One region of the Pseudomonas sp. GW822-FHT07A10 genome, then DNA from elsewhere that is predicted to be linked to it. Evidence: predicted binding sites of a transcription regulator. Region 1 holds the regulator's gene; the other holds the start of a gene.
The links. Region 1 encodes sigma-54, which starts transcription at its own class of promoters, with help from an activator protein. Its sites were predicted from a motif close to ANTGGCATNNANNTTGCTNT; they were not measured.

Region 1 (5,615 bases):
TACGCGCGATGTTCGCGGTGTGCTTGGGCGCATCGGCCAGAGCCCGGCGCAAAGCGTCGGTCAACGGCAGTTTTGCCAGCAGGTCAGGCTTGAGTGTTGTAAGGCGCTCGCCGAGGTCAACCAGAGCATGCAGCTCGCGTTTGACCTGGGATTTGCTTTTTTCTCCCGTATCGAGGGAGTCGTCGTAAGAATCAACCATGGTGGCCGTCCGCAAAGAAACGCCGCCATGATAACCAGTCGGGGGCCGCTTGTCCGGCCCGGTCGCTCGATGACCGTTACCGAAAGCAGAATTTGAGTGGAGAACAGCATGAGTGCAGTTGAAAGCGTCGGCCCACAAGCGTTGCCGGCACTGCAAGAGCAAGTCGAGCAGATCATTGCTGAAGCCAAGCGCCAGGGCGCCAGTGCCTGTGAAGTGGCTGTGTCGCTGGAGCAGGGCCTGTCGACCACGGTGCGTCAGCGGGAAGTCGAAACCGTTGAGTTCAATCGCGATCAGGGCTTCGGTATTACCCTGTATGTAGGGCAGCGCAAAGGCTCGGCCAGCACCTCGGCCAGCGGTTCGGAAGCGATTCGCGAAACCGTCGCTGCTGCACTGGCGATTGCCAAGCACACGTCTGAAGACGAAGCCGCAGGCTTGGCGGATGCCGCGCTGATGGCCAAGGAGCTGCAGGATTTCGACCTGTTCCATCAATGGAGTATCACGCCGGAGCGAGCCATCGAGCAGGCCCTTGCTTGTGAAGCGGCGGCGTTTGCCGCCGACAGTCGGATCAAGAACGCCGACGGCACCACCCTCAGCACTCATCAGGGTTGCCGTGTGTACGGCAACAGCCACGGTTTTATCGGCGGTTACGCCTCGACCCGTCACAGCCTCAGCTGCGTGATGATCGCCGAGGCCGATGGCCAGATGCAGCGTGATTACTGGTACGACGTGAACCGGCAGGGCAATTTGTTGGCCAGCCCGGAGAGCATCGGCCAGCGTGCCGCGCAACGGGCGGCGAGCCGCTTGGGCGCACGCCCGGTACCGACCTGCGAAGTGCCGGTGCTGTTTTCTGCGGAACTGGCCGGCGGTTTGTTCGGCAGTTTCCTCTCGGCGATTTCCGGCGGCAGTCTATATCGCAAGTCTTCGTTCCTCGAAGGCACGCTGGGGCAGAAACTGTTCCCGGAATGGCTGACCATCGATGAGCGTCCGCACTTGATGCGCGCTTTGGGCAGCTCTGCCTTCGACGGCGATGGCCTGGCGACCTACGCCAAGCCGTTCGTGGAAAACGGCGAGCTGGTGTCCTACGTGCTGGGCACCTATTCCGGCCGCAAGCTGGGTATGCCGAGCACCGCCAATGCCGGCGGCGTGCACAACCTGTTCGTCACCCATGGCGACGAAGATCAGGCGGCCCTGTTGCGCCGCATGGGTCGTGGCCTACTGGTCACTGAATTGATGGGGCAGGGCCTGAACATGGTCACTGGCGATTACTCCCGTGGCGCAGCGGGTTTCTGGGTCGAGAACGGCGAAATCCAGTTCGCGGTCCAGGAAGTGACTATTGCCGGCAACATGCGCGACATGTTCAAGCAGATCATTGCGGTCGGTAATGACCTAGAATTGCGCAGCAACATTCGCACAGGTTCGGTGTTGATCGAGCGGATGACGGTGGCAGGTAGTTAAGCTGCGGTTGCTGCACAAAAAAAGCGCCACCCGATCGGGTGGCGCTTTTTTTTTTTTGGATCAAAATATCGCAGCTTCGTCAGTGCCTACGCATCTGTGGGCGCAACCGAAAGCCGAAATCCATTGATCTTTATTCGCCTTCGTCGAAGAAGTTGTTGATCAGCGCCACCAGTGCATCCATAGCTTCCTGCTCTTGTTCACCTTCGGTTTTCAGGTGGATTTTGGTGCCCTTGCCGGCCGCGAGCATCATCATGGCCATGATGCTTTTGCCATCGACCATCGTTTCCGGCGTACGGCCAGCCCTGATCTGGCAAGGGAACTGCCCGGCGACGCCAACGAATTTTGCAGACGCGCGGGCATGCAGGCCCAGCTTGTTGATGATTTCGATTTCCAGAGCAGGCATCGCGATGTGAATCCTTTAGCTGAGGTCGCGGTGGCGAACCTGGACGTTCTTCAGGGATTGTTGCAGGACCTGGCCCAGACGTTCGGTCAGGTAGACAGAGCGGTGATGCCCGCCGGTGCAGCCAATGGCAATAGTGACATAGGCGCGGTTGCTGGCGGCAAAGCGGGGCAGCCACTTGAGCAGGTAGGAGGAAATGTCCTGGAACATCTCTTCGACATCCGGCTGCGCCGCCAGGTAGTCGGCCACCGGTTGATCGAGCCCGGACTGTGCCCGCAGCTCCGGTTTCCAGTAAGGGTTAGGCAGGCAGCGCACGTCGAACACCAGATCGGCGTCCACCGGCATGCCACGCTTGAACCCGAAAGACTCCACCAGAAACGCAGTGCCGGGCTCCGGCTGATTCAGCAGGCGCAGCTTGATGGTGTCGCGCAGCTGATACAGGTTCAGATTGGTGGTGTTGACCTTGAGGTCGGCCAGATCGGCGATCGGCCCCAGCAGATTGGTTTCGTCCTCTATCGCTTCCGCCAGCGAGCGATTGGCGCTGCTCAGCGGGTGACGACGGCGGGTTTCCGAAAAACGTTTGAGCAGGGTCTCTTCATCGGCGTCCAGATACAGCACATCGCACTGGATATGCCGGCTGCGGACTTCTTCCAGCAATTCGGGAAACCGTGACAGGTGGCTCGGCAAGTTGCGTGCATCGATGGACACGGCCACCAGCGGTTGTGCCAGTTCGGTATGAATCAGCGCACGTTCGGCCAGTTCCGGCAGCAGGCCGGCAGGCAGGTTGTCGATGCAGTAGTAACCGTTGTCCTCGAGAACATCGAGGGCAGTGCTTTTACCTGAGCCGGAGCGGCCGCTGACGATGATCAGGCGCATGATTAGTGACCGTTTTGCTCGTCCAGGACAACCTGATACAAGGCTTCGTTGCTCGGGGCGCTGCGCAGTTTTTCACGCACTTCCTTGCGATCAAGCATGCTGGCGATCTGGCGCAGCAGCTCCAGGTGCGCATCGGTGGCGGCTTCCGGGACCAGGAGTACAAACAGCAGGTCAACCGGGGCACCGTCGATGGCGTCGAAATCGATGGGTGCATCCAGGTGCATCAAGGCACTGATGGGCGATCCGCAGCCCTTGAGACGGCAGTGGGGGATGGCGATACCGTTGCCAAATCCGGTGGAACCGAGTTTTTCACGGGCGACCAGACTCTCGAAGACATCCTGCATGGCCAGATCCGGCACTTCGCGATGGATGAGGTTGGCAATTTGCTCGAGGGCTTTCTTTTTACTGCCGCCCGGCACGTTCACCAGGGAACGGCCGGGGGTCAGGATGCTTTCAAGTCGGATCATGGGTTGGGAGTGTTAACGACCGGTCGCGCCCTGGAGGAGGCTCTGGGTCTTTTCCTTATGCTTTTTGAGTTGTTTATCCAGCTTGTCGGTCAGTGCGTCGATCGCTGCGTACATATCGGTATGTTCCGCGTTAGCGACCACCTCATTGCCGGGAATATGCAGCGTGGCTTCGATTTTCTGCTTGAGCTTCTCGACCGTCATCGTGACCTGCACGTTGGTGATCTTGTCGAAATGCCTCTCTAATCGTTCGAGTTTTTCGCCGATGTAGGTGCGAAGAGGTTCGGTCACTTCCAGTTGGTGTCCACTGATGTTGACTTGCATACAGCTTCTCCTTCGTTGCCAGTGCATAAAGCGGTAGATCCGATGATCTACCACTGGAACGCTGTGGCGTGGCTCTACATCAACCGCTTTCGTTCGCTCGAAGGCGCGATTCCTAGGGATTCGCGGTACTTGGCGACGGTGCGGCGAGCCACCTGAATGCCTTGTGCCTCCAGTAAACCAGCGATCTTGCTGTCACTCAACGGCTTTTTCTGATTTTCCGCGGCAACCAGTTTTTTGATGATCGCGCGGATCGCCGTGGACGAGCATTCACCGCCTTCGGAGGTGCTGACGTGGCTGGAAAAAAAGTATTTCAGTTCATAGATGCCCCGTGGGGTATGCATGAATTTTTGCGTGGTCACCCGTGAAATCGTCGATTCGTGCATGCCCACCGCTTCGGCGATGTCATGCAGCACCAACGGTTTCATGGCCTCGTCGCCGTACTCCAGGAAGCCGCGTTGATGCTCGACGATCTGGGTGGCCACTTTCATCAGCGTTTCGTTGCGGCTTTGCAGGCTCTTGATGAACCAGCGAGCCTCCTGCAGCTGATTTCGCATGAAGGTGTTGTCAGCGCTGGTATCGGCGCGGCGTACGAAGCCGGCATATTGGGCGTTGACCCGCAGGCGTGGCACCGACTCCTGGTTCAGCTCCACCAGCCAGCGCTCGTTGTCCTTGCGCACGATCACGTCAGGAACGACGTATTCGGCTTCGGTGGACTCGATTTGCGAACCCGGGCGCGGGTTGAGGCTCTGGACCAGTTCGATCACCTGGCGCAGTTCATCTTCCTTGAGCTTCATGCGGCGCATCAGCTGGCTGTAGTCGCGGCTGCCGAGCAGGTCGATGTAATCGGTGACCAGGCGCTTGGCCTCGGTCAGCCAAGGGGTCTTGGCGGGCAGTTGACGCAGTTGCAGCAGCAGGCATTCACCGAGATTGCGGGCGCCGATACCGGCGGGCTCGAATTGCTGGATGCGGTGCAGGACGGCTTCGATTTCGTCCAGTTCGATGTCCAGTTCCGGATCGAAGGCCTCGAGGATTTCCTCGAGGGTTTCGTCCAGATAGCCCTGATTGTTGATGCAGTCGATCAGGGTCACGGCGATCAGGCGATCGGTGTCGGACATCGGTGCCAGGTTCAGTTGCCAGAGCAAATGGCTTTGCAGGCTTTCACCGGCCGAAGTACGGGTGGTGAAATCCCACTCGTCGTCATCGTTGCTCGGCAGGCTGCTGGCGCTGGTCTGGTAGACGTCTTCCCAGGCGGTATCGACAGGCAATTCGTTGGGAATGCGCTCGTTCCAGTCGCCTTCCTCAAGGTTATCCACCGTCGGGGCGGTTTCCTGGTAGGAGGGTTCCTGAATGTCGGCGTTGGGTTGCTGTTCGGCTTTGTCGGCCAAGGGGTCGGCGTTATCGAAGTCGTCGCCTTCTTCCTGGCGTTCGAGCATCGGATTGGACTCCAGGGCCTCCTGGATTTCCTGTTGCAGGTCCAGGGTCGACAATTGGAGCAGGCGGATGGCCTGTTGCAGCTGCGGTGTCATCGTCAGCTGCTGGCCCATTCTCAAGACTAGCGATGGTTTCATGGCAGGGGCTTAACACCTTATTCGCCGGCGCACATGCGCCATCCACTACAGGGCGCCGAAGCGCCAAACATAAGCAAATTATATGCCTGAAACTGAAGTGTTTGCCTAGAGCGCTGTAACAATAAAAAACTATTGATTTTTTATTGAGATGAGCGCCGAGGCGACTGGCCAGGCACCTCAGCGCTTACAGGCGGAACTCATGGCCCAGATACACTTCCTTGACCAGTTCGTTGGCCAGGATGGTGGCGGAGTCGCCTTCAGCGATCAGCTGGCCATCGTTGACGATGTAGGCGGTTTCGCAGATGTCCAGGGTTTCACGGACGTTATGG
Region 2 (5,615 bases), on a different contig from region 1:
GATTGATTTCTTCAAGGCTGGTGATGCCTTGCATGGCCTTGAGCAAGCCCGACGTGCGCAGGTCGTTGAAGCCGTCCTTGCGCATCTGCAGGTCGATCTCCAGTGAATTGCCTTCGGCCATGATCAGCCGTTGCAGGTCAGGGGTGTTCTTTACCACTTCATAAATCCCCACTCGCCCTTTGTAGCCAGCGTTACATTGATTACAGCCGACCGGTTCATAGATCGTGAACGAGCCGATGCGTTCCTCGGGGAAGCCTTCCTTGAGCAGCGTCTCGCGGGGAATCTCGATGGGTTTCTTGCAATGGCTGCACAACTTGCGCGCCAGGCGCTGGGCAATGATCAGGCTGACCGAGGTCGCAATGTTGAAGCCCTGAATCCCCATGTTGTGCAGGCGGGTCAGGGTTTGCGCGGCGCTGTTGGTGTGCAGGGTTGAAAGCACCATGTGCCCGGTCTGTGCGGCTTTGATGGCAATTTCGGCAGTTTCGAGGTCGCGGATTTCGCCGACCATGATCACGTCCGGGTCCTGGCGCAGAAACGAGCGCAACGCCTGGGCGAAATCCATTCCTTGCCTGGGATTGACGTTGACCTGGTTGACGCCTTCCATGTTGATTTCCACCGGGTCTTCGGCAGTGGAGATGTTGATGTCGACGGTGTTGAGGATGTTCAGCCCGGTATAGAGCGACACGGTCTTGCCTGAACCGGTGGGCCCGGTCACCAGGATCATCCCCTGTGGTTGCTTGAGGGCGGCCATGTACAGGTCTTTCTGCTCGGGCTCGTAGCCGAGGGCATCGATGCCCATTTGCGCACTGGACGGATCGAGGATCCGGATCACCACTTTTTCGCCCCACAGGGTCGGCAGGGTGTTGACCCGGAAGTCGATGGACTTGCTCTTGGACAGGCGCATCTTGATCCGCCCGTCCTGGGGTTTGCGCCGCTCGGAGATGTCGAGACTGGCCATGACTTTGAGCCGGGAAGCAATGCGGTTGGCCAGTTGCGTTGGTGGCTTGGCGACTTCATGCAGGATGCCATCGGTGCGCATCCGCACGCGGTAGGATTTCTCGTAGGGTTCGAAATGCAGGTCGGAAGAACCGCTCTTGATCGCATCGAGCAACATCTTGTGGACGAAGCGCACCACGGGCGCATCATCGGTGTCCTGCCCGGCGATGGCGTCCTGTTTCTGGTCGTCGACCGACTCGATGTCCAGACCGTCGAGGTCGACATCGGCCATCTCTTCCAGGCCGGTGGCGTGGCTGTCGAAGAATTTTTCGATGGCGTCGCTGAGTTTGTCTTCTTCGACCAGGATGGCTTCGGTGTTCAGCCCGGTACTGAACTGGATGTCGTTGATGACCTGTTGATTGCTCGGATCGGAAACCCCCACGAACAGTTTGTTGCCGCGTCGCCAGAGGGGTAGGGCGTGGTGCTGGCGGATCAGTTTTTCGCTGACCAGCCCCTTGGGCTGGGTGTCTTTTTCCAGGCAGTTGAGGTCCAGCAGGGCCATGCCGAAATGCTCCGAAGCCACCTCGGCGACCTGCCAGCTTTTCAGCAGTTTGTTTTGCACCAGATAACTGACCAGTGAGACTCGATCGCGTTGGGCTTGCTGATAAGCCTGTTGCGCACTTTGATCAGTGATCAGCTCGGCCAGCACCAATTGCTTGGCCAGACCGCTAAGGGCAATGTCATTCATTGGGATTCCGGACGCAGGCGGTTAATGACTTATAGCCTAGTCAAGCAGTGGAACCAAACCAGCCGAGGTGAGGTGACAAAAAGTGTCAGAAACTGCGGATCCTGGGAGCAGGAAAGGTCTTTTTCGTGATCCCGAGCCCAGTCTGCAGGGGCGCATACGACTTGGCATGACCTGTGCTGTACCCTGTACAGATCATGAGATTTCGACTCATGCATGGAGCCTGTCTATGAAAAATCAAAATGGTTTTACCCTGATCGAGCTGCTGATCGTGGTGGCGATCATCGGGATTCTGGCGACGTTTGCGTTACCGCAGTATTCGAAGTACCAATCACGGGCGAAGGTCACCGCTGCGGTTGCAGAAATCTCGGCACTGAAGGTGCCTTTCGAAGACATTATTAATCAAGGCACCGATATTGCCGCCCCCGCCGGGATCGGCGCGACGACCCCCACGGGTAATTGCACGATTACAGCGACGGGTACCGCCTCTACCGGTGTGGGCAGTATTGGTTGCACGATTCTCAACGCACCGGGGCCGGTGCTCGGCAAAACCGTTACGCTTTCGCGTACCCTCGCCGGTGGCTGGACTTGCGCCACCACGGTTGCGCCGGAGTACAGTCCAAAAGGCTGCACCGCCAGCGGTACCTGATTCACTTTGCCAGGCATACCCAGTGCCCCGTTCTCACGACACGGGGCATTTTTTTGCTCGTCATTTGGGGGGGCGATCCGATAATCCAGAAAACCCCCGACAATTCATGCCCTTAGACCTGCGTTAAAACCCGCAACTTGCATGTAGATAATGTCGCACTCATGCATTTTGCATGATTTCGAAAATTGTCATTGCTATTAAGTTATTGATTTATATGTATTTATTTTTTATCGAGCAGTTGGCATAGCGTTCGCACTGTCTCTGGTAACCCTGCTGACAAGACGACACGCAGCAGATTTTCCAGAAGAACAGGAGTTACTCGTATGAAGAAGTTCGCTATTGCTGCCGCTACTGCCACCGCGCTGACTCTGACCATGGCCAACGCTGCATTTGCACAGACCGCGCAAACCACCCAGGCTCCCATGACGCTGGCCGCCGGTGAAGTGACCAAAGCCAAGGAAGCTACTTCCGATACCTGGATCACGACCAAAGTCAAAGCAGACCTGGTGACCGAAAAAGGCATTCCAGGCACTGATATCAAAGTCGAAACCAACAAAGGCGTAGTGTCACTGTCGTCCACAGTTGCGCTGACTGAAGCTCAGAAAACCACCGCCGTGGCCATCGCCAAGAAAATCAAAGGCGTCAAAGCGGTGTCCGCTGACGGCCTGAAAACCGAGTAAGGCAAGGCTTCTCGCCTGGACCGGGAGAAGATGCGGCAGGCGGGCCAAGTCATACGTCTGTCGCTTTTTGAGAGTTCATGCGAAAGTCCATATGGACGTGGCCGTTACAGGCCCCGACATTCGTGTCGGGGCCTGTTCTATTGGGAGCAACGTAAAAAACTGTGGGCGCGAGTTCAGTTACCGCGTTTGCTGGTGATTTGAACCAATCGGTTTCCTTCAAAGCGCAGGTACTGGTACATCCCGCTGTTGGGCCCGTAGGTCCATTCTTCGACCTGAAACTCTTCCCGTCGATTGGCGCTGCGCTTGTAGCCAAGCAGGTCGCGGGCGACGGGCTCTCCGCATTTTTGCAGCACTTCGCTGGACCTGTCCCCGACGCTGATCAATTGACTGCCGCAGCGCAGGGTATCGGCCGCCGCGGCTTGGCCGGCAGCCAATACCAGGGCCAGGCTCATAAGCCATTGCGCGCCCATCACTCGGCATCCAGATGCAAGGCCGTCACCACGCGGCCATCGCTTTCGGCCTCACCGAGGTTGGCGTCGATGAAGTACACGCGGTCATCGGCCAACTGCCCTTTGTCCACCAGGTAGTCCTTGATGCTGCTGGCCCGTTCTTGCCCCAGTTGGCGCAACAGCACCTCGCTGGAACTCCAGAAGTCGATCACGCTTTCACGCATTTTTTTGCTGCGTTCTTCCTTGCCCAGATCCTTCCATTCCGCGGGCGGCTGGATCTTGAGGCGTGTGCGGTAGATGCCTTCGAGCAGCGGGCCTTTCTCGCTGTCCGGCACTTCCAGCATGGAGGCTTGGGCCGGCACCTTGTCACCGCGGCGCTGGAGCATTTTGTAGTAGTTGTACTGGTATTCCCGTTCCAGGCGTTGCTCGGCGAGTAGCGGGCCGTCGCTGCTCTTGGCGGCAGTGCCTTCGATTTCCAGGCGCAGGGCCGGACGCTCCTTGAGCGCCTGGGACAGTTTGATCAGTGTCGCTTCGGCTTCCTTGCTCAAGTCACTCGAACCGGGGGCAAACGCCACGGTGCCGAGGTCCTCTGAACCACCGCCGCTGACCAGCCCACCAATCATTTTGAACGGCGCCGCGGCCGCCTTCACGATCAGATTGCGCAGGGTCTGCCAGATGATCGGCATGATGCTGAACTGTGGGTTGTTCAGGTCGCCGCTCACCGGCAGTTCGATGGAAATCTTGCCATCGACATCCTTGAGCAAGGCAATCGCCAGTTTCAGCGGCAGGCTTACTGCATCCGGACTGTCGACTTTTTCACCCAGTTGCAGTTGCTCGACCACCACTTTGTTTTCGGCCAGGAGCTGACCGTTGGTGATCTTGTAATGCAGATCCAGATTGAGCCGGCCCTTGCGGATGCGGTAACCGGCGAACTTGCCGGAATAGGGCGTCAGGGTCGTCAGTTCCACCCGTTTGAAACTGGTGGCGATGTCCAGGCTGGCCATCGGGTCGAACGGGTTGACCGAACCCTTGATGGTCACGGGGGCATAGCGGTCGACCTTGCCTTTGACGTCGACGTTGGCCGGTTTTACGTGGCGGCTGTCGATGGTGCCGATGTTGCCGTTCAGTTGTTGGACGGCGGTGGCGAAGTTCGGTGTCAGGCTGAAGTCGGCGAAGTTTGCCGAACCGTCATTGATGGCAATGCCGCCGATGTGGATGCCCAGCGGTTTTTCTTTTCCGGCTGCCGGTTTGGCCGCGGCGGTCTTGGCGCCGGAGTCGGCCGGTTGCGGGATCAGCAGGTCATCGATGTTGGTGGTGCGGTCATCGTTGATCATGAAGCGCGCATAGGGCTGGAACAGATTGACCTTGTCGATCGACAGGCTGTCGCCGTGCTGATAGTTCAGGCCTTCGAGCGCCAACTGTTGCCACTTGAGGAAGTCTCGGGTTTTCAGAGTGTCGAGGGTATGCAACTGGTCGATCTGGGCTTTGCCTGTGACGCTGAACGCCAGCGGCTCGGTGCTTTTCAAGTCGACCGCCAGATCACTGCCCAGCATGCCGCTACGCAGTTCGAGGCGAATGAACGGATTGATGTAGGACTGGGCGACGCGCAGGTCGATATCCCTGGTCTGCACGTTCAGTTTGGCGCTGATCGGGGCCAGATTGACCGTGCCGTCCGCCATGATCTTGCCTTGCTTGCCCACGCCCGTGTCGAGCTTGAGGTTGAAAGGGGAGCCATTGAGGCTGTCGAAATTCTGCAGGTCCAGGTTCAGTGGGCCAAGCTCCAGTGCCACGGCGGGTTGTGCCTTGCGGTCGGCCAGGTGCACTTGATAATTACGCAGTTGCACGTCTTTGAGCAGCACCTGCCAGGGCTTGCTCGGTGCAGTCGGCTCGGGCTTCGGTGAATCGGCTGCCGCGGGTGTGCTGGTGGGTTCGGCGTTGGCTTTGGCCGCCTGTTTGGACGGCTGGCTGGCGAACAGTTTTTGCCAATCGAGTTGCCCATCGGCTTCGAGGGCTGCCCAGGTTTCCAGTTTCTGGCTGCGGATCTTGCCGACCACCACTTGCTGCTTGGCCAAGTCCACGGTGGTGTCGCTGATGTCCAGACGTTCGAGCTTCGCCAGCGGTCGGCCGTCCGGCGCCTTGATGGCGAAAGGCGCAAC

Region 2: AC1RL4_RS27855 (pilin) is a predicted target of sigma-54. The motif match lies at 1,845-1,864, and genes of this name have one in related genera.

The regions. Positions count from the first base shown of each region.
Region 1 covers NZ_JBXAKV010000015.1:21,995-27,609, forward strand. Annotated here, with positions in the region: gene yjgA (ribosome biogenesis factor YjgA) at 1-199, opposite strand, end outside; gene pmbA (metalloprotease PmbA) at 308-1,654, shown strand; gene AC1RL4_RS22600 (HPr family phosphocarrier protein) at 1,785-2,057, opposite strand; gene rapZ (RNase adapter RapZ) at 2,073-2,930, opposite strand; gene ptsN (PTS IIA-like nitrogen regulatory protein PtsN) at 2,933-3,397, opposite strand; gene hpf (ribosome hibernation-promoting factor, HPF/YfiA family) at 3,410-3,718, opposite strand; gene AC1RL4_RS22620 (RNA polymerase factor sigma-54) at 3,793-5,286, opposite strand; gene lptB (LPS export ABC transporter ATP-binding protein) at 5,471-5,615, opposite strand, start outside.
Region 2 covers NZ_JBXAKV010000024.1:14,195-19,809, forward strand. Annotated here, with positions in the region: gene pilB (type IV-A pilus assembly ATPase PilB) at 1-1,684, opposite strand, end outside; gene AC1RL4_RS27855 (pilin) at 1,911-2,330, shown strand; gene AC1RL4_RS27860 (BON domain-containing protein) at 2,654-3,010, shown strand; gene AC1RL4_RS27865 (DUF2845 domain-containing protein) at 3,184-3,480, opposite strand; gene AC1RL4_RS27870 (DUF748 domain-containing protein) at 3,480-5,615, opposite strand, start outside.